2 regions of the Streptomyces sp. NBC_01474 genome follow, and region 2 is predicted to be linked to the other one. Evidence: riboswitches for the same ligand, from Rfam matches in the RefSeq annotation. Region 2 holds a riboswitch; the other holds the start of a gene.
What was found. A riboswitch is a leader RNA that binds a small molecule or an ion and turns the genes downstream of it on or off. The one in region 2 is predicted to bind ZMP and ZTP.

Region 1 (10,353 bases), 3.8 Mb from region 2:
CGCGCCAGGCCGCCTCCTGCTCGGCGACCCGGTCGCGCAGGACGGACCGGTAGCGGCTGAGGTGGCGCGCGTTGATCCAGAGGCGGCTGATGTTGTCGTAGGACGCGCCCGTCGCGCGTGCGAAGAACCATCCCAGGTGCAGCGTGGGAGTCCCCTGGGCCCGCTCGGCGGGCAGGAGGCTGTCGAGCTCGGCGCTGGAGGCGCTGCCGAAGGCCTCCGCCACGAGGTCGTCCGCCGAGGGGAAGTAGTGGCTGATCAGTCCGGGGCGGACGCCGAGCTCGTCGCCGATCCGCCGCAGTGTGACGCACTCGAGTCCCTCGGCGAGAGCGACCGAGGCCGCCGCGTCGACGATCTCCGCACGTCGGGCGGCCGGCGTCTTCCGAATTCGCTTGTGCTGGACGCTTGACGGCATACCCGGAATGCTATTGAGTGCGCGACCAATAAGCAAGCGCAGGGCTGGCCAGGGGTCACTGGCTCACCGCCGGCGCGGCGGCCGCCGCGCTCTGCGTCAACGCCGCGGGACACGTCGGCCCCCGTCGGCACCGACCGCGCCCGCCCGTCTACGGCACGTCGTACCGCTTGAGCGCGCGGGCGACGGGCTCATCGGACCGCTCGGCATACGCAAGGCGCTCGTGCCGAGGCCATCGTCACCGTCGGCACGAACAGCGCCGCGGAGAAGCCCGCGTTCATCGCGGAGGCGGGCGAACTGCTGACCAAGACCCTTGGCCCGCCGCTCGCCCGTTGCGGAGTGGCGCTGCACGAGCTGCACCCCGAGAGCTACGGCTACGACGGCGTGACGCAGTTCGACTTCTACCGCCGCGAGGCCGCCCGGCGGTGGCCGCCCCCGGAGCCCGCTCTCACGTGTCGAACTCGCCGTACCAGGCCCGGTCGAGGAGGCAGGTGGGCAGATACGGCGACTTGCTGTCGACCGGGAACTCCGAGTCGAAGGCGAGGCACGCCAGCGCGAGCGGGCCGAGGGCCACCCGGCTGTGCGGCCCCGTCGAGTCGCTCCAGTAGCGCTCGTGATGGTCCAGCGCCTCCGCGAGTGCCAGCGCGAAAGCCTCGCGGTCGCCGGTGACCAGACGGTGGAAGAGCGCGACGGGCTGGTAGTCGACCAGGTTCAGGAAGTCCGCAGGCGTACGGGTCGCCACATCGGGGTGGGACGTGTTCATCGTGGCGAGCAGCTTCTGGACCACATCGTCCATGGGGTGCTGCAACCAGTACGTCTGGAGCGTGTCGATCCAGTGGAAGACGTACTCGTCCATGGGTGCGGCCCGACGCAGGTCGTCCAGCGGCACGTGGCACAACTGCGTCATGCGGTCCCGCTCACGGCAGACGACGGCGAGATAGAAGGCGTTGAGCCAGGCACGGCCGTCCGCGTGCGGGGCGGGGCCGGTGACCGGAAGCGTCACGACGTCGTGCCCGATCCGGCAGGCGACGCTGCTCTCCCGGGAGGTCGTGCTGGCGAACAGCGCCGAGCCGACCTGCATGGCACCGACCCACGCCTCCCAGGTCTCCAACGCGCCCGCGTCGGGGTCGGACGCGCACCGCACGTGGCTCAGGGCGAGCGAGGCCGCGAACACGTCACCGAAAACCGCAGGGGACTGAGGCAGTTGCGCTGTCAACTTGGCTGTTGTCACGGCGAGTTCATCGGCGGTCTGCGCGCGAGGGGCCGTATCCGGCGTGTCATCGGCGGATTCCTGGCCGCGCAGGGACCTCATCAGGTCCATCAACTCCTGCGGCGGCACCACGGAGAACGAACGGTTCTCGTGGTCGAAGACCGTGAGCGAGACAAGCCGCCCCTGGCGCCACCAGTAGAGCCGCGGCGAGAGCGCGCCCGGCCCGTCCTCGTAGGCACCGAGAGCATAGGAGCCCAGGTCGTTGACGGCGTCCACCACGCTGCCGTCCACGATCGGGTGGAACGCCAGCAGATGCCTGGTCGGCATCACGACGAGCGCCCCGGCCTCCGGCAGCTCCCGGCCGGTCAACTCCCGCACCAGATCGGGGAGTACGAGCGCCTTGCTGGAGACGAAGAACGAGTCGCCGTACACGGAGTGCATCAACGCGCCCTGCGGGCCGCGGAACTCGTCGTGCTCGACCGGCTCACGGATCAGGTTCGCGCGGCCCGCGGCCCACAGCTGCTCGGCGCCGGCACGCGCCACGTCCCGGTCGTCGAGGATCCGTACGGAAGTGGGTGCGTCCAGCGCGAGGGCCGCGAGCAGCCCCTCGGCCACCGGTCGCGCATAGCGGAAGGCGTCGGCGGTCTCGCCCGGGAAGGCGTCGTCGGGCAGCAGCCGCCAGCACGTCCGCTCCAGGAGCTCCGTGGCGCTCTCGCCTCCCTGGGACGAGTTCTCCAGACCGGTGAAGTGCTGCTCCACGATCCGCGGCCAGTCGTCCTCGGCGGACTGGCGACACCGCTGCGCGAGGTTCGACAGCGGGCTGAGCCTGCCCTCCAGGCGCACCGCGTCCCCCGTCACGGTCATGTGCGTGCCGTGACGGGCGAGGAAGTAAGCGGCCGTCAGGCTCCGCAGGCGCTCGGCCTGAGGGACGTTCAGCATCGGCAGGTGTGGATCGGGTGCGTGGTGAAGGTTCACCGCACAGACTCTACGAAGAGGGGCGGGAGCCGGTGACACGCGGTCTCGTGTAGGCGAACCGGGGCAGGAAGAACTGCGTGACAGGCCCGACAGCAAGGGCGTACAGCACGGTGCCGAGCCCCACGCCGCCGCCGAGCAGCCATCCGATGACGAGCACGGAGACCTCGATGAACGTACGGACGAGGCGGATGGAACGTCCCGTCAGAGCGGACGCACCGGTCATCAGCCCGTCCCGGGGCCCCGGCCCGAACCGTGCGCCTACATAGACGGCGACGGACAGCGCATTGGCGAATATCCCGGCGAGGAGGAGCCCGACGCGCTCGGGAAGTGCCAGGCCCTCGGGGACGAGCGTGAGCCCGAGGTCGGACGAGAAGGCGATGACGACGATGTTCGCGGCGGTCCCGAACGTCGGCCGCTGCCGCAGAGGGATCCACAGCAGCAGCACGGACACACCCACGACCGCGGTGAGTGTGCCGAAGCTCAGCGAAGTGTGCTTCTCCAGACCCTCGTTGAGAACGCTCCAGGGGCTCAGGCCCAGCGCGGCGCGGACCATGACGGCCATGCTGAATCCGTACAGGGCGAGGCCGATGAACAGCTGGGGCATGCGGCGGAGCGGGCGTTCGCCGAAGCGTACGTAGGTGAGTGGGGGAGCGGGGCGGTTGCGGCCGATCCCTTCGTCGCCCGGCGCCGCCTGTCCGGAGCGGGCCGTCGTGTCCGTGTCCTGCCGCATATGTGCCTGCCTCCACCGTGCTTGTCGTGGGCCTTCAAGGCCATTGCGGCAACTCTGTAGAGTGATTGGCCCGGATGACATGGCCAATCTCGGGAGAATGGTTTGACTGACGTGAACGCCTTCCTGCCGGTGGACAGGGTGGGCCGCGCGGACCGGACCCTGGGGAGCCGTCAGCTCGCCGCGATGCTGCCCGACGCCGCCGGCACGAGACCCGCCTACCGCCACCTCGCGCAGGCGATCAGCACGCTCATCCTGGACGGACGCATCGCCCTGCACGTCAGACTCCCCGCCGAGCGCGAACTGGCCGCCGCCCTCGACACCAGCAGAACCACCGTCACCGCCGTGTACGACCTGCTGCGCGAGAGCGGATACGCACACAGCCGCCAGGGATCGGGCACGTGGACCGCCCTGCCCGAAGGCCGCACCCTCAGTGGCATCACCCGCCTCCTCGGCCCCCAGGACACCGCGATCGACCTTGCCAGAGCGTCCCCCGGGCTCCCACAACAGGCACTCGTCGACGCCCTCGTACACATCACCCCGCAACTCGCCGAGCAGGCACACACCCCCGGCTACCACCCCTACGGCCTGCCCGACCTGCGCGCCGCCATCGCCGAGCGCTACACCCGACGGGGCCTCGCCACCCTGCCGGAACAGATCCTGGTGACATCCGGCGCACAGCACGCGCTGACCCTCGTCCTGGGACTGCTGAGCAGCCCCGGCGACCGGGTCATGGTCGAGAACCCGTCCTACCCGAACGCCCTTGAGGCACTGCGTCGAGCCCGGCTGCGTACCGTGTCCGTCCCCGTGACCGACACCGGCTGGGACATCGAGATCACCGAATCGACTCTCCGCCAGGTCGTGCCCCAACTTGTCTACCTGATACCCGACTTCCACAACCCGACCGGCTGCCTCATGCCCGAACACGAGCGGGTACGCGTCCTGCGTGCGGCGGAGCGGTCCGGTACCTGGCTGGTCATCGACGAGACGCTGGCCGACCTCGCGCTCGACGTCCCCCCGCCGCCTCCCTTCGCCTCCCACGCCGCGAAGGGTGGCACCGGCCGGGTCATCAGCATCGGCTCGATGAGCAAGACCCACTGGGGCGGCCTGCGCATCGGCTGGCTGCGCGCGCCCGCACGGCTAGTCACCGAACTCGCGGGCCAGCGCGTGGCCACCGACATGGGCGGATCGGTCGTCGACCAACTCCTGGCACTCGCCCTCCTGGACCGAGCCGACGGGATTCTGCTGCCCCGACTCGAGCAACTACGGTTGCAGCGCGCCGCGTTGGTCGCCGCACTGACGGAACACATGCCGCAATGGTCCTGGCAACTGCCGCCCGGTGGCTTGTCGTTGTGGGTCGACCTGGGTGAACCGGTGGCCTCCGCGCTGTCCGAACGAGCCCTCGACAACGGCGTCCGGATCGAGAGCGGCGCCTGCTTCGCCACCGACCCCGGCATCTTCGAGCAGCGGATGCGCATCCCGTACACGACCCCGGCGGACACCCTGCGCGAAGCCGTCCACCGCATGGCGACCGCGCTCGCCGCCGGCCTTCCTGCGGCGTGCGCCGCGCGACGGCCGCACTGGGTCGCCTGAGCATCGGAGGGCGAGGGAGATCGCGTGATGGTGTACGGAGGCGAGCGTCCTGGGACCGGTCCGCTCTTTCGCCTCGCAGGGCGTGGGTCCCACTACCCGGGCCGCCCCGTCGAGGATCTGTGGATCGCCCTCGACAGAGATGCGGGCGGCGGCTGGTGGTTCGACGGGTACTTCTTCGGGCGCCTGCCACTGGGTCAAGGCGCGCCGCGGGCCGCCGAGTTCGCCCGGTGGCTCCTCGCGGCGCCGCCTACGGGCCCGTACGAGTGGGAGTTCACGCTGATCGACCGTGAACCGCAGGCCGGATCCCCGTGGATCGCCGCCGGCACGCTGCTGACCGTCGAGTTCCTCCTGGGGCGCGAGGAAGCCGACGGTCCCGAGTATCTCCAGATGCTGCCGTCGGGGGAGACGGCCGTGCGGCACCTCGGCTTCGAGGTGTGCGCACCGCTGGAGTGCGAGCCGCTGCCGCGCACCGCCCTCGAGGTGGCGGCCGCCGGACTCCTCGACGCCGCCACCGACCAGGGATCCCGGATGCTCGATCGGCGCGGTCCTGTCAGACGAGTGCGCGATCTAGGTCCGCGCCGAGCTGGTGGTACGCCGCGGTGACGGTCTGGGCCAGGAGGACGGCGATGGTCATGGGGCCCACCCCGCCGGGGACGGGAGTGATCAGGCGGGCCCGCTCGGCCGCGGTGTCGAAGTCGACGTCGCCGACGTTGCCCGCGTTGTAGCCCGCGTCGATGACGACCGCGCCGGGCTTGATGTCCTCGCCGCGGATGAGCCGGGGCCGTCCCACGGCCGCCACCACGATGTCCGCCTCCCTCACGTACGCGCTCAGGTCGGCCGTGCGGGAGTGGCAGTACGTCACCGTGGCGTCCCGGGCGAGCAGAAGCATCCCGGCCGGCTTGCCGAGGATCGCGCTCCGGCCCACGACGACGGCATGCCGCCCCGCGACATCGACGTCGTACTCGTCGAGGAGCCGCATGATTCCGCCCGGTGTGCAGGAGACGAATCCGGGCAGCCCGAAGGCCATCGCGCCGAACGAGGTCATGGTGACGCCGTCGACGTCCTTCTCCGGTGCGATGGCCTCGAACGCCGCGCGTTCGTCGATGTGCGGGCCCACGGGGTGCTGGAGCAGGATGCCGTGCACCGACGCGTCCTGCGACAGCTCGCGGAGGGCGGCGACCAGCTCCGCGGTCGTCGTTCCGGCGGGGAGCTGGACGCGCCGCGACTCGATGCCGGCCTTGGCGCAGCGGGCCTGCTTCATACGGACGTAGGTGACGGAGGCGGGATCCTCGCCCACCAGTACGGTCGCGAGGCAGGGCGCCGAGCCCGTACGCCTCACCAGCTCCGCCGCTCTGCCCGCGGACTCCTCGACGAGGCGCCGGGCCGTACCGGTGCCGTCCATGAGGTGGGCTGTCTGTGTCGGGGACATGGTCGCCTCCCAGGCGTCATTGACCATTCGCCCAGGCGCACGGCATACGTCGACCCTTTGGTCAGGCCGCTCCCCGGTGGTTCTCCACCTCAGCGCCAGTCACGGCCTGTCCGCCACTGTAACGGTTTCGGTCAGCCATGTGAGAGCCGTGGCCTCCGCGCTACCCTCCTCGGTGCTGAAGACGTGCACGACCGGGCCCGTCTCGCCGGGCGCGGCCGGTACGTGCAGTGTCTCGAAGTCCAGGGTGAGCAGCCCGGCCACCGGGCGCCTCAGGCGCGTGCGCCCCGCCGCGCGCATCACGACCTCGCCGCTGTCCCGGATACGCCTGAACTCCGCACTGTGAGCGGTGTCAAGGGATGGATCGACCGGGTCTTCACGAGCGGCTTCGCGTACGGCACCGCGGTCCCGCCGCCGTACGGCGAAAGCTCCCTGACGGGCAGGCTGGCGCTCGTGTCGGTGACCGTCGGCGCGCGCGAGTCGGCGATCTCCGATCGAGGCATCCACGGAAGTCTCGAGGACGTCCTGCACCCCATGCGGCACGGCCTGTTCTGGTTCACGGGCATGAACCCGCTGGAGCCGTTCGCGGTGTACAGCTCGAACGAGCTCCCAGACGACCGCTTCGTCAGGGCGCGGACGGAGTTCGCCCGACGGCTCGGCACTCTTCACGGCCACGCCGGTCCCCTTCCGGTCGCTCGCGGGCGGGGGCTACGACCACGACATGCGGCTCCTGCCTGGGGTGGAGACGCCGGGCACGAGGGGACTCGACTCGACCTGCACGTCAGCGACCGGGTCTGAGGGCCATCTTGCCCAGCTACCCCTCTCCCTATTTGAACGCGTTCAAATATCTGCGGTAAGGTGGTGCCGACACGATGAGGGGGCTCCATGAAGATCGTGACACCCGGCGGCACCGGACAGGTAGGGACGATCCTGAAGCGTGAACTGGCCGAAGCGGGACACGAAGTAGTGGTCCTCACGCGGCGGCCGGTGCGCGACGGGGAGACGCGCTGGGACGGCGAGACCCTGGGCCCTTGGGCCGACGTCGTCGACGGCAGCGACGTCGTGATCAACCTCGCCGGACGCGGCGTCAGTTGCCGTTACACCCCCGCCAACCTCCGGGCCATGATGGACTCGCGCGTGCGGTCCGCCGAGATCGTCGGCGAGGCCATCGCCGCCGCCGCGCGACCTCCGAGGGTATGGCTGCAGATGAGTACGGCGACCATCTACGCCCACGGCTTCGCCGCGCCGAACGACGAGGCGACCGGCCTGCTCGGCGGCTACGAGGCCGGCGTCCCGGGCTACTGGGGCTACAGCGTCGAGATCGCCAAGGCGTGGGAGCGGGCGCAGGAGCAGGCGGACACCCCGCACACCCGCAAGGTCGCCCTGCGCTCCGCGATGGTGATGAGCCCCGATCGCGGCGGCGTCTTCGACATCCTCCTTCGTCTGGCCAGGCTCGGCCTCGGCGGTCCGGTCGCGGGCGGCGGCCAGTACGTGTCCTGGATCTACGACCGTGACTTCGCCCGAGCGGTCCGGTTCCTGATCGAACGCGACGACCTGGACGGGCCCGTGAACCTCGCCGCCCCAGAGCCACTGCCGCAGCGTGACTTCATGCGTGCGCTTCGTACGGCATGGGGCGTTCCGGTGGGCCTGCCCGCGACGAAGTGGATGGCCGAACTCGGCGCGTTCGCACTCCGCTCGGACACCGAACTCCTTCTGAAGAGCCGCCGCGTAGTCCCGGGCCGGCTGCTCGACGCGGGCTTCTCCTTCGACCACGCCGCCTGGCCCGATGCCGCCGCCAACCTCGCGCGACGTGTACGCGGGGGACGTGACGTCACGCGGGACATGGCGGACGGGCTGGTGTGAGGCGGGGGCGCCTCCGTCGGGCGGCCTGCGTCGTCACCAGGGGAGCGGCCCCTCCGCGGCGACGTACGCGCCGGTCGGGCCGTCGGGTCCCAGCTGAGCCATGCGCACGATGATCTCGGCGCCCTCCTCGACGGTCTGGATGCCGGTGTGGGCGTTCAGGTCCGTCGCGGTGTAACCGGGCTCGACCGCGTTGATCCGCATGCCGGGGAACGCCTTCGCGTACTGCACGGTGATCATGTTCACCGCCGTCTTCGACGCCGGGTAGGCGACTCCGGGGTACGCGTGGGTCGGCGTACCCGCGTCGGTGACCCGGGCCAGCGAGGCCAGGCCGCTGCTCAGGTTGACCACGACCGGTGCGTCGGACTTCTGCAGCAGGGGCAGGAACGCGTGGGTGACACGTACGACGCCGAAGACGTTCGTCTCGAAGGTCGACCGCATCTCGTCGGCGGTCACGTCCGCGGCGCCGATCACGCCGCCGTCGGGGGTCCGGCCCTCGATGCCGGCGTTGTTGATCAGCACGTCAAGGCCGCCGTCGGCCTCGATCGCCTTGGCGGCGGCTGCGACGGACGCGTCGTCCGTGACGTCGAGCTGGACCCAGAGTGAGCCGAGCTGCTCGGCGGCGCGGCGACCGCGCTCGGGGTCGCGGCTGCCCACGTAGACGGTGTGGCCTGCGGCGACGAGCCGACGGGCGGTCTCGAATCCGAGACCCTTGTTCGCTCCGGTGATGAGTGTTTTCGTCATGACACCAGCGTGCGGCGGAGCGGCGCGGTCAGCCAGGCGTCCCGTCTTCCTGGGACCGGCAGTACCAGGCAGGTGGCGGGCGCGGCCCCAGGTGTGCTTCCAAGCGTCGTCCCGAGACTCGTCCCGTCGAGTGTCACCTCGACCTCAGCTTTAGGGTGAGGGTTCGGTGATCTTGTGAGGTACGCGGCGTGCGGGGAGCGGCGCGTGTCACCGGCCGCCGAACGTCCTGCGGTAGGCCTCGGGCGGCAGGCCGGTGACGCGGGTGAAGTGTCGCCGTAGCGTGGCGGAGGTCCCCATGCCGGTCCGTGCCGCGATCCGCTCGACGGTGTCGTCGCCCGACTCCAGCAGCTCCTGCGCCTCCCGCACGCGCTGGCTCAGCAGCCATCTCAAGGGTGCCGTCCCGGTGACGGCATGGAAGTGCCGCACCAGGTTGCGGCTGCTCATGCCCGCCTGCCGGGCCATGTCCTCGACGGTGAGCGGCTGGTCGATCCGCGCCAGCACCCAGGGGAGCAGATCGGCGAGCGGATGGTCGCGCCCGTGCGTCACCGGCGCCGGGATGAACTGCGCCTGGCCGCCGTCCCGATGGGGCGGGGTCACGAGGTGTCGCGCGAGGGCGTTGGCCACCGTCGCCCCGTGGTCCGTGCGGACGATGTGCAGGCACAGGTCCATCCCGGCGGCCTTCCCCGCGGACGTGAGGACGCTGCCCTCGTCGGTGAACAGCACCTCGGCGTCGACCCTGACGCGCGGGTACCGTTCCGCGAGCCTCGCCGTGTGCGCCCAGTGAGTGGTGGCGCGGCGTCCGTCGAGGAGTCCCGCCGCGGCCAGGACGAAGGCGCCGGTGCACAGCGAGGCGATCCGGGCGCCGGCGGCGTGGGCGGTGCGGAGGGCGTCGCGCAGCTCCTGCGGAGGCTCCTGCTCGACGTCGCGCCACGCCGGGACGATCACCGTCCGCGCATCGGCGACGGCCTCGAGTCCGTGGGTGGTGTCCGCCCGCAGCCAGTCGCCGACGCGGGACCCGGCGGGTCCGCATGTGGTGAACGAGTACCAGGGCGCGGCCAGGTCGGAGTGGTCGGAGCCGAAGACTTCGAACGCCCCCGCGGCCTCGAAGAGCATCGTGCCCTCGGGGAGTGCCATCGCCACGGAATGCGCAGCGGAATGTGCAACGGGATGCATGTCTGAAACTGTACGCCCCCTGTCATTCCTGCCACTGGCTGGGCGGGCTCGGTGCCGGGATCATTGCAGCCGAACCGCACGCCACCGCCCCTCGGACACTGGAGTCAACGATGAGCAACACCCTCTCGGGACCCACCGCGTACACCACGGCCGGGTCGCTCGCCGGCCGGCCGGTCGTCGTCTTCGGCGCCTACGGACACACCGGCCGCTTCGTCGTGGCGGAGCTCCTGAGACGG
Region 2 (10,353 bases):
ACGTGCCGGACTCCTACAACGGGTACTGGCACAAGGCGCGCAAGCCGGCGGAGCTGCGCGCGCTGCTGAAGGACCTCGGAGTCATGGGCGCGCGGTCCGAAAAGGGCGGGAGTCCGATCTTCCCGGTGCCCTGGCAGTCGCCGGACCGGTCCAAGGAAGCCCTCGGTGGAGCTCCAGCTCCGGCAGCCGACGGTCGCGATGCCGGGCCTTCCGAAGGCGCTCGGGCCTCGGCAGTCGGGTCTCACGGCGGGGTGGACTGGTGGTGGGCGATACCGGGTCTGGTGGCGGGTGCCGCGCTGGCTCTGGTGCTGCGGCCCTTGGCCGACAGGCTGCCGGGTCGTCACGCATCGGGCGGGACCCCGCCCGATGCGGGACCACGGCAGCAGCTGATCGATTCCTGAGGGTCGCTCTCCAGCTCTCACGGCTGGGGGAGCGCACTGACCGGCCCGTCGGTGCGGCCGGTGACGGGCCGGTCAAGCGATCAGGTGAGGTCGATCTCCGGGTAGAGCGGGAAGCCGCTCAGCAGGTCGGACGCTCGCGCGGAGACCTCGTCGGAGATCTTCTCGTCCAGGACGTGCTGCGCCTTGGAGGGCGCGCCCTTGCTGGTGGTGCCCGCTTCGGCGGCGGTGAGCACGCGGTCGATGAGGCCGGCGACCTCGTCCATCTCCGCGGTGCCCAGGCCACGGGTGGTCAGGGCAGGGGTGCCGATACGAATGCCGGACGTGTACCAGGCGCCGTTCGGGTCGGAGGGGATGGAGTTGCGGTTGGTGACGATGCCGGAGTCGAGGAGCGCGTTCTCGGCCTGGCGGCCGGTGAGCTCGTAGGAGGTGGCGACATCGATCAGGTTGAGGTGGTTGTCCGTGCCGCCCGTGACGAGGGTGGCGCCACGGCGGGTCAGGCCCTCGGCGAGGGCACGGGCGTTGTCGACGACGGACTGGGCGTAGTCGCGGAACTCGGGACGGCGGGCCTCTGCCAGGGCGACGGCCTTGGCGGCCATGACGTGCGGCAGCGGACCGCCGAGGACCATCGGGCAGCCGCGGTCGACCTGGTCGGCGAGCGAGTCGTCGCAGAGCACCATGCCGCCGCGCGGGCCGCGCAGCGACTTGTGCGTCGTGGTGGTGACGATCTGGGCGTGCGGCACCGGGTCGAAGTCGCCGGTGAGGACCTTGCCGGCGACCAGGCCCGCGAAGTGCGCCATGTCGACCATGAGGGTCGCCCCGACCTCGTCGGCGATCTCGCGCATGATGCGGAAGTTCACCAGGCGGGGGTACGCGGAGTAGCCGGCCACGATGATCAGCGGCTTGAAGTCGCGGGCCATGGCGCGCAGGGCTTCGTAGTCGACGAGGCCGGTCTGCGGATCGGTGCCGTAGCTGCGCTGGTCGAACATCTTGCCGGAGATGTTCGGGCGGAAGCCGTGGGTGAGGTGGCCGCCGGCGTCCAGGGACATGCCGAGCATGCGCTGGTTGCCGAAGGCCTGACGGAGCTCGGCCCAGTCGGCGTCGGAGAGGTCGTTCACGTTGCGGACGCCGGCCAGCTCCAGGGCGGGTGCCTCGACGCGCTGGGCGAGGACGGCCCAGAAGGCGACGAGGTTGGCGTCGATACCGGAGTGCGGCTGTACATAGGCGTGGCGGGCGCCGAAGAGCTCGCGGGCGTGTTCGGCGGCGAGGGCCTCGACGGTGTCGACGTTGCGGCAGCCGGCGTAGAAGCGGCGGCCGACGGTGCCCTCGGCGTACTTGTCGCTGAACCAGTTACCCATCGCGAGGAGGGTGGCCGGGGACGCGTAGTTCTCGCTGGCGATCAGCTTGAGCATCTCGCGCTGGTCGGCGATCTCCTGGCCGATGGCGTCGGCCACGCGGGGCTCGACAGCCCGGATCACGTCGAGGGCGCTGCGGAACGCTACGGATTCGGTGGAGAGGGTGGGCTCTGACATGACTGACCTCCGGACGGATGGGACCTCCCCTGCTCGAGCGAGGTCGAGAGCAGGAGGTTCACGGGTCGGCCCAGGCGCACGGCACACAGTTCACAGGCCGCTCCCCGATGGTCGGTCCCATCCCAGCGCGCCAGTCACGGCCCTGCGGGCCACACTACCGGGCGCGCCGCAGGACGAGGTTTCCAGGTCCACGATGCGAGCGACGATAGGAAGAGGCCACAAGCCCACGTCTTCGCGCCATCAGAGCTGTAAGAACGGAGATCCCGTGACTGCTGTGACTCCTCCGAATGCCGCAACGGAAGCCTTCATCACCGCGTCCGAAGCGCACAGTGCGCACAACTACCATCCGCTGCCCGTCGTGGTCGCCACGGCGGAGGGCGCGTGGATGACGGATGTCGAAGGGCGCCGGTACCTCGACATGCTCGCAGGCTACTCAGCGCTCAACTTCGGCCATGGGAACCAGCGGCTCATCGAGGCCGCCAAGGCGCAGCTGGAGCGGGTGACGCTGACGTCCCGCGCCTTTTATCACGATCGGTTCTCCGCATTCTGCACCCAGCTCGCGGAGCTGTGCGGCATGGACATGGTGCTGCCGATGAACACAGGGGCGGAGGCGGTCGAGACCGCCGTAAAGACGGCGAGGAAGTGGGGGTACCAGGTCAAGGGGGTGCTCGACGGCAGAGCGAAGATCGTCGTGGCGGGCAACAACTTCCACGGACGCACCACGACGATCGTCAGCTTCTCCACGGACCATGAGGCGCGCGCGGACTTCGGTCCTTACACGCCGGGGTTCGAGATCGTGCCGTACGGCGATCTGACGGCGCTGCGCGGCGCTGTCACCGAGAACACCGTCGCGGTGCTGCTCGAACCGATCCAGGGCGAGGCCGGTGTCCTCGTACCGCCGGCCGGATATCTTCCGGCGGTAAGGGAGTTGACCCGCGAGCGGAACGTGCTGTTCATCGCGGACGAGATCCAGTCGGGGCTCGGGCGGACGGGGCGGACGTTCGCCTGTGAGCACGAGGGCGTGGTGCCTGACATGTACGTGCTGGGCAAGGCGCTCGGCGGTGGGGTCGTGCCGGTGTCGGCGGTGGTGTCCAGCCGCGAGGTGCTCGGGGTGTTCAAGCCGGGCGAGCACGGATCGACGTTCGGCGGGAATCCGCTGGCGTGTGCGGTGGCGCTCGAGGTCATCGCGATGCTGCGCACCGGGGAGTTCCAGCAGCGGGCGGCCGAGCTGGGCGAGCATCTCCACGCGGAGCTCGGGCTGCTGACGGGCACGGGCAAGGTGACGCAGGTGCGGGGACGCGGGCTGTGGGCGGGGGTCGACATCGATCCGTCGTACGGGACGGGAAGAGAGATCTCGGAGAAGTTGATGGCCAAGGGCGTCCTGGTCAAGGACACCCACGGCAGCACGATCAGGATCGCTCCCCCTCTGATGATCAGTAAGGAGGACCTGGACTGGGGGCTCGACCAGCTCCGGGCGGTCCTGGCGGTCTGACGGCGGTGCGCCTCCGGCGCACGGGCGGCCGACTCGTGGTCCGGCCACTCACGGGAGCACCACCGGACGGGGAGCCGCTCACGGAGCCACCGGAGCAGGAATCGCTCACGGGCCGGTCGGCGTAGGCACACCCTCTACAGTCGCTTTGTGCTTCTTGGAATGCTTTGCGCGCTCGGGGCGGCGGCCTGTTTCGGTACGGCTTCCGTGTTGCAGGCGATGGCCGCGCGGGCCGCGGAGCCGGGGTCGGGGTCCGGTGTCGACGCCGCGCTGTTGCTGCGGGCGCTGCAGCAGTGGCGTTATGTCGCCGGGCTGGGGCTCGACCTGCTCGGGTTCGTGTTGCAGGTCGTGGCGCTGCGATCCATTCCGATCTACGCCGTCGGGGCCGCGCTCGCCGCGAGCCTGGCGGTGACGGCGGTGGTCTCCACGCGGCTGCTGGACGTACGGCTGAGCGGCGTCGAGTGGGGCGCTGTCGGGGTGGTGGTGGCGGGGCTCGCGATGTTGGGGCTGGCGTCGGGGGCGGAGGGAGCGCAGGCCGGCTCGGACGCGCTGCGGTACGCGATGCTGGGGACGGCGCTCGGGGTGCTGTTGATCGGGGCGGTGGCCGGGCGGCTGCCGGGGCGGGGCCGGGCGCTCGCGCTGGGGCTCGGCTCGGGTTTCGGGTTCGGGGTGGTGGAGGTGTCGGTACGGCTCATCGACGACGTGTCGCCCGGCGCGCTGCTGAGCAATCCGGCGACGTATGCACTGCTGCTCGGTGGGGGTGCGGCGTTTCTGCTGCTGACCTCGGCGTTGCAGAAGGGGTCGGTGACTACGGCCACTGCGGGGATGGTCGTGGGCGAGACGGTGGGGCCGGCGCTGGTCGGGGTGATCTGGCTCGGGGACCGCACGCGCGAGGGGCTGGGCTGGCTGGCGGCTCTCGGCTTCGTGGTGGCCGTGGCGGGGGCGTTGGCGCTGGCGCGCTTCGGGGAGGCGCCGGTGGAGGACGCGTCCACACCGGCCCGGGTCTGACCCGAACCCGGGCCGACCCGACCCGAGACGCCTGCCGCCCGATGCCGGTCCCCTACGGCAGCGCCCGGCACAAGGCCTCCAGCGCGCTGGTCCAGGCGTGATCCGGTGGGGTTCCGTAGCCGACCACCAGGGCGTCCAGCGGTGGTTCGGTGGTGGCTTCGTCATGGCGGAAGCTGGAGAGGCCGGAGACTCCCAGGCGCTGCCAGGCGGCGGCGCGGACCACGGACTGTTCGGTGCCGGGCGGGAGTTGGAGGACGGCGTGCAGGCCGGCGGCGATCCCGGTGGCGCGCACGTCGGGGGCGCGTTCGGCAACGGCGGCGACCAGCTGATCGCGGCGCCGGCGGTAGCGCAGGCGGGCGCCGCGGACATGGCGGTCGTAGGCGCCCGAGTCGATGAACTCCGCGAGGGTCAGCTGGTCGAGGACGCCGCACGACCAGTCGGCGACGCCCTTCGCCTCGATCACCTCCCCGATGACGGAGGGCGGCAGCACCAGCCAGCCGAGGCGCAGGCCGGGTGCGAGCGATTTGCTGGCCGTGCCGAAGTAGACGACGCGGTCGGGGTCGAGTCCCTGGAGGGCGCCGACGGGCTGGCGGTCGTAGCGGAACTCGCCGTCGTAGTCGTCCTCCAGGATCAGTCCGCCGGTGCGGCGGGCCCAGTCGACGACGGCGGCGCGGCGGTCGGGGTGCAGGGCCCCGCCCATCGGGAACTGGTGGGCGGGGGTCAGGAGGGCGGCGCCCACAGCCGGTTCGCCGGTCGCCAATTCGTCGGTGCGGGTGCCGAGTTGATCGAGGGGAAGGGGGTGGGTGCGCAGGCCCGACCGTGTCAGGACGTCCCAGTGGACGTCGAGCCCGTACGTCTCCACGGCGACGTCGCGCACGCCCCTGTTGCGCAGCACCTCGCCGAGCAGAATCAGGCCGTGGACGAAGCCGGAGCAGATGACGATGCGGTCCGGGTCTGCGTGGACACCTCGGGCGCGGGCGAGGTAGCCGGCGAGTGCGGTGCGCAGTTCGACGCGACCGCGGGCATCGCCGTAGCCGAGGGCGTCGTTCGGGGCGGCGTTGAGGGCACGGCGTGAGGCCTTGAGCCATTCGGCGCGTGGGAACGAGGAGAGGTCGGGGGTGCCGGGGTGCAGGTCGTGGCGGAGGCCGGCCGGGGCGCGCCGCCCGCGGGTCGAGGCCGGCCGGGGTGCCTCGACCGGCCGCTCCGCGACGCGCGTCCCCGAGCCCTGGCGCGCGGTGAGCCAGCCCTCGGCGACGAGGTCTGCGTAGGCGTCGGCGACCGTGTTGCGGGCGATGCCCAGATCGGCGGCGAGTGTGCGGGATGAGGGGAGGCGTACGCCAGGGGCGAGACGTCCGCCGCGTACGGCGTCACGGAGCGCGTCGGTGAGGCCTTTGCGCAGGCCGGAGCCGGTCGGCTCGACGTGCAGATCGATACCGAGTGCCTGTCCGGAGGGCGAAGTGGCCCAGGGTTTCACCATGGAAATGGACCATACCTGTGGGCTACTCCGCTCGTAGGGTCGATGTCATGACGACGAACGAGAACACCACCGACAGCACCGGCCGGACCACCAAGGAGTACGTCCACGAGCATGCGCCCCGGCTGGCCTGGGCCAAGCACGCTCCGGAGGTCTACAAGGCCATGATCAGGCTCGACGCGGAGGCCCGTAAGGGCGTCGATCCGGTGACGCTGGAGCTGGTCAAGATCCGCGCTTCGCAGCTCAACCACTGCGCGTTCTGCCTCGACATGCACTCCAAGGACGCGCTCGCCGCGGGCGAGAGCGTGGAGCGGATCATCCAGCTCGGCGCGTGGGAGGAGTCGCAGCACTTCTACACGCCCAGGGAGATCGCGGCGATCGAGCTGACCGAGGCGATCACCGTGCTCACGGACGGGTTCGTGCCGGACGAGACGTACGAGAAGGCGGCGAAGCTGTACGATGAGAAGGAGCTGACGCAGCTGATCGCCGCGATCACGGTGATCAACGCGTGGAACCGGTTCGGTGTGTCGACGCGGATGGTCCCCGGCCACTACACCGCGGGCGACTTCAAGTGACAGCCCGTACGACGCACCTGGACGCCGGTGTGCGCGACGCGATGATCGCGCTCGGCGCCGCCGCGAAGAAGGGGCTCGGCGACCCGGTTCTCGCCGAGCTGGTGATGATCCGGGCGTCGCAGATCAACGAGTGCGCGTTCTGCCTGGACATGCACGTGGGCCTCGCCGTCGAGAAGAACGGTGAGAGTGCCGTCGGGGTATCCCCTGCTCGAGCGAAGTCGAGGGCTTGGGAAAGGATCGCGCTGCTCAACGCGTGGGCAGAGGTCCCCGAGCAGTTCACCGAGCGCGAGCGGGCCGCGCTCGCACTCACCGAGGCCGTCACGGTCCTCACCGACGGCTTCGTGCCGGACGAGACGTACGAGGCGGCGGCCAAGCACTTCGGTGAGGACGAGCTCGCCCATCTCCTCGGCGTGATCACCGTCATCAACAGTTGGAACCGGCTCATGGTGAGCCGCCGGATCGCGCCGGGCGGACCGCAGTGGTGACGTGCCGGGTGCCCCCGTCAGGAAAGGCGCCCGGCACGCGCGCGGGGAGGAGCCGTACGGCTACTTCGGCAGCCAGGACCGCCACGTCGACTCGTGTTCGTCGATCCACTTCTTCGCCGCCTCGTCCGGCGACAGCTTCTGGTCGGCGATGAGCAGGGAGACCTCGTTCTGGTCCTCGGTGGTCCAATTGAAGTTCTTCAGGAAGGCCGCCGCCTTGCCGCCGTTCTTCGAGAAGTCCGCGTTGAGGTACTTCTGGAGCGGCGTCTTCGGATAGGCGCAGGCCACCTTCTTCGGGTCGGCGTCGCAGCCGTCCTTGTAGGCCGGCAGCTTCACCTCCGTCATCGGCACCTTCTTGAACAGCCACTGCGGCTGGTACCAGTACGTCAGGAACGGCTTCTTGGCCTTGGCGAACTGCCTGATCTGGGTGATCTGAGCCGCCTCGGAACCGGAGAACACGACCTGGTACTTCAGCTTCAGGTTGTCGACCAGCGCCTTGTCGTTGGTGACGTACGACGGGGAGCCGTCGAGGAGCTGGCCCTTGCCGCCGCTCTCCGCGGTCCGCAGCTGGGACGCGTACTTGTTGAGGTTCTTCCAGTCGGTGACGTCCGGATGCTGCTTGGCGAAGTACGTGGGGACGAACCAGCCGATGTGTCCGGTGACGCCGAGGTCGCCGCCGTTCACGATCGTCTTCTTGTCCTTGACGTACCGCTGCTCCTGGTCGGGGTGGCCCCAGTCCTCCATGATCGCGTCGACGCGGCCCTGGCTGAGCGCGTCCCACGCGGGGACCTCGTCGACCTGGACGGTGTCGACGCGGTAGCCGAGCTCGTGCTTGAGCAGGTACTCGGCCACGGCGATGTTGGCCTGCGCGCCGACCCAGGACTGCACGGACAGGGTCACCGTCTTCGCGCCCTGCGCGTTGGCGTACGGAGAGGACTGCTTGGTCATGTCGGCGGCGCCACAACCGGTCGCCACCAACAGGGTGCCCGCGGCCGCGAGCCCCATGGTCATCCTGCGCGCCCGCACGGGGCGCAACGTGGTCATCCTGCGTGCCCGCACCGGGCGGAAAGATCGAAGTGCTCGCATCGCGATCACGCTCCCTTCTTCGCGCGGCGTTCGGTCGGCTGGGTGACCCGGTCGAGCATGAGACCGAGGCACACGATCGCCGCGCCGCCGACGAGCCCGGTCGCCAGGTCGCCCTGCGCGAGGCCGAACACGACCTCGTAGCCGAGCGCGCCACCGCCCACCAGACCGCCGATGATCACGACGGCGAGAACGAGGACGACACCCTGGTTCACGGCCAGGAGCAGCGCGGGCCGGGCCAGCGGCAGCTGGACCTGGCGCAGTTGCTGCCCGCTCGTCGCGCCCATCGACCGGGCCGACTCCATGGCGGCCCCGTCGACCTCGCGGAGTCCCTGCGTGGTGATGCGGATGACGGCCGGCAGCGCGTAGACGACGGCGGCGGCGACCGCGGGGGCACGGCCGACGCCGAACAGTGCGACCACCGGGATCAGATAGACGAACTGCGGCATCGTCTGGAAGACGTCGAGCACCGGCCTGAGCAGGCGTTCGAGCCGCCCGCTGCGCGCCGCCGCGATCCCGACCGCGAAGCCGACGACGAGCGTCACGGCGACGGCCGCGAGTACCTGCGACAGCGTGTCGAGCGACGGCTTCCACACACCGAGGACACCGATCGCGGCCATGGCGAGCACGGCCGTCACGGCGGTGCGCCAGGTGCCGATCAGCCAGGCCAGCGCGGCGACGATGAGGAGCACGGACCACCAGGGCAGCCACTGCAGCCCGTCGCGCAGCGGGTCGAGGACCCAGGTGGTGAAGTGCCCGGCCCAGTCGGCGGTTCCGCCGATGTAGGGGACACCGGAGTAGAGGTGGTCGGTCATCCAGTCGACGGCGTTGTTGACCGGGTCCGCGATGTTCACGGTCCAGGTGTCGGGCCAGTCGATCCGGTCCGCGAGACGGGCCGCGAGGGCGGCGACCACCGTGAGAACCGCGGCGACGCCCCAGCCGTACGCGCCGTGCAGGCGACGGCCGTCGGGTTCGGCGGCGCCGAGCCGCTCCCCCGCCGCGGCCGTCGTACGGTCCAGGATCACGGCGAGCAGCACGATCGGGATGCCGGCCGCGAGGGCCGCGCCGACGTCCACGGAGGCCAGTGCCTGGTACACGCGGTCGCCGAGGCCGCCCGCGCCGATCACCGACGCGATGACGGCCATCGAGAGCGCCATCATGATCGTCTGGTTGAGCCCGAGGAGGAGTTGCTTGCGGGCGAGCGGGAGCCGGGCCGTCAGGAGCCGCTGACGCGCGGTCGCGCCGAGCGAGGCGACGGCCTCCATCACGCCGCCGTCGGCGCCTCGCAGGCCGAGCGCCGTCAGACGGGCCATCGGCGGGGCGGCGTAGACGACGGTCGCGAGGACGGCCGCGGGCACGCCGATGCCGAACACCAGGACGACCGGCAGCAGATACGCGTACGCGGGAAAGACCTGCATCGTGTCGAGGACGGGGCGCAGCGCCCGGTACGTGCGGTCGGAGAGTCCGGCCGCGAGTCCCAGAAGCATGCCGAGCACGACCGAGGCGAGGACCGCGACGATCATCAGCGCGAGGGTCTGCATGGTCGGCACCCACATGCCGAACCAGCCGCACACGAGGATCGCGACGACGGCGGACGCCGCGAGCTTCAGGCCCGCGACCCGCCAGGCGATGAGTCCGGCCGCGGCGGTGACGCCGGCCCAGCCGGCCGCGAGGAGCACCAGGTAGACGCCGCGCACGCTCACGACGACGGCGTTGCTGATGTGGCCGAAGAAGTAGAGGAACAGCGGGTGGCTGTCCCGGTTGTCGATGATCCAGTCACTGGTCTTCCCCAGCGGTCCGGTCAGATCGACGGTGAGCGCGTGCGGCCAACTGCCGCTCGCCCACCTGGCGTTCACGATCGGTACGAGTACGGCCGCGACGACGGCGAGCAGCAGGAGCTTGCCGAGGACGCGGTTGCGCAGGAGCGCGCCGAAGCGCGGGGTGTCCGCCGCGGGGGCGGTGGCGGTACTGGCGGCAGCCATCAGGCGACCTCCTCGCCCGGCGGGGTGACGGGCGCGGGCGCATCGGCGCCGGCGCCTGCCACAGCCGAACCCGAGCCCGAACCGGAAGCGTCAGTCGCAGCCGAATCGGAACCCGAACCGGAAGCGTCAGTCCCGGCCTCGTCCGCCTCGCCGGAGAACCCCTCCATCGCGGACCCGTCCGTCCCCGCCACCACACCCAGCAGCCGCGCATGGTCCACGACGCCCAGGCAGCGCCCCTCGTCCATGACCCGCACCGCGAACCCGGTCCTGGCGACCGCCTCGATCGCCTCCGACACGGTCGCGCCGGGCGCGATGGTCGGGCCGCGGCCC

Region 1: linked by a shared signal. The riboswitch ahead of OG758_RS04955 (bifunctional 5,10-methylenetetrahydrofolate dehydrogenase/5,10-methenyltetrahydrofolate cyclohydrolase) and the one ahead of OG758_RS21765 (glycine hydroxymethyltransferase) in region 2 are both predicted to bind ZMP and ZTP.

What each region holds. Positions count from the first base shown of each region.
Region 1 is NZ_CP109449.1:1,009,563-1,019,915, reverse strand. It holds gene OG758_RS04980 (TetR/AcrR family transcriptional regulator) at 1-412, opposite strand, end outside; gene OG758_RS04975 (immunity 49 family protein) at 858-2,594, opposite strand; gene yczE (membrane protein YczE) at 2,605-3,198, opposite strand; gene yczR (MocR-like transcription factor YczR) at 3,436-4,914, shown strand; gene OG758_RS04960 (hypothetical protein) at 4,939-5,517, shown strand; gene OG758_RS04955 (bifunctional 5,10-methylenetetrahydrofolate dehydrogenase/5,10-methenyltetrahydrofolate cyclohydrolase) at 5,465-6,343, opposite strand; ZMP/ZTP riboswitch at 6,366-6,456, opposite strand; partial or broken gene OG758_RS04950 (MmyB family transcriptional regulator) at 6,443-6,673, opposite strand; gene OG758_RS04945 (NAD(P)H-dependent oxidoreductase) at 6,683-7,138, shown strand; gene OG758_RS04940 (DUF1731 domain-containing protein) at 7,226-8,203, shown strand; gene OG758_RS04935 (SDR family NAD(P)-dependent oxidoreductase) at 8,237-8,944, opposite strand; gene OG758_RS04930 (GlxA family transcriptional regulator) at 9,152-10,117, opposite strand; gene OG758_RS04925 (saccharopine dehydrogenase family protein) at 10,228-10,353, shown strand, end outside.
Region 2 is NZ_CP109449.1:4,763,395-4,773,747, forward strand. It holds gene OG758_RS21760 (hypothetical protein) at 1-401, shown strand, start outside; gene OG758_RS21765 (glycine hydroxymethyltransferase) at 482-1,930, opposite strand; ZMP/ZTP riboswitch at 1,992-2,078, opposite strand; gene rocD (ornithine--oxo-acid transaminase) at 2,196-3,422, shown strand; gene OG758_RS21775 (hypothetical protein) at 3,582-4,427, shown strand; gene pdxR (MocR-like pyridoxine biosynthesis transcription factor PdxR) at 4,480-5,904, opposite strand; gene OG758_RS21785 (carboxymuconolactone decarboxylase family protein) at 5,952-6,476, shown strand; gene OG758_RS21790 (carboxymuconolactone decarboxylase family protein) at 6,473-6,961, shown strand; gene OG758_RS21795 (ABC transporter substrate-binding protein) at 7,022-7,963, opposite strand; gene OG758_RS21800 (ABC transporter permease) at 8,050-10,023, opposite strand; gene OG758_RS21805 (quaternary amine ABC transporter ATP-binding protein) at 10,023-10,353, opposite strand, start outside.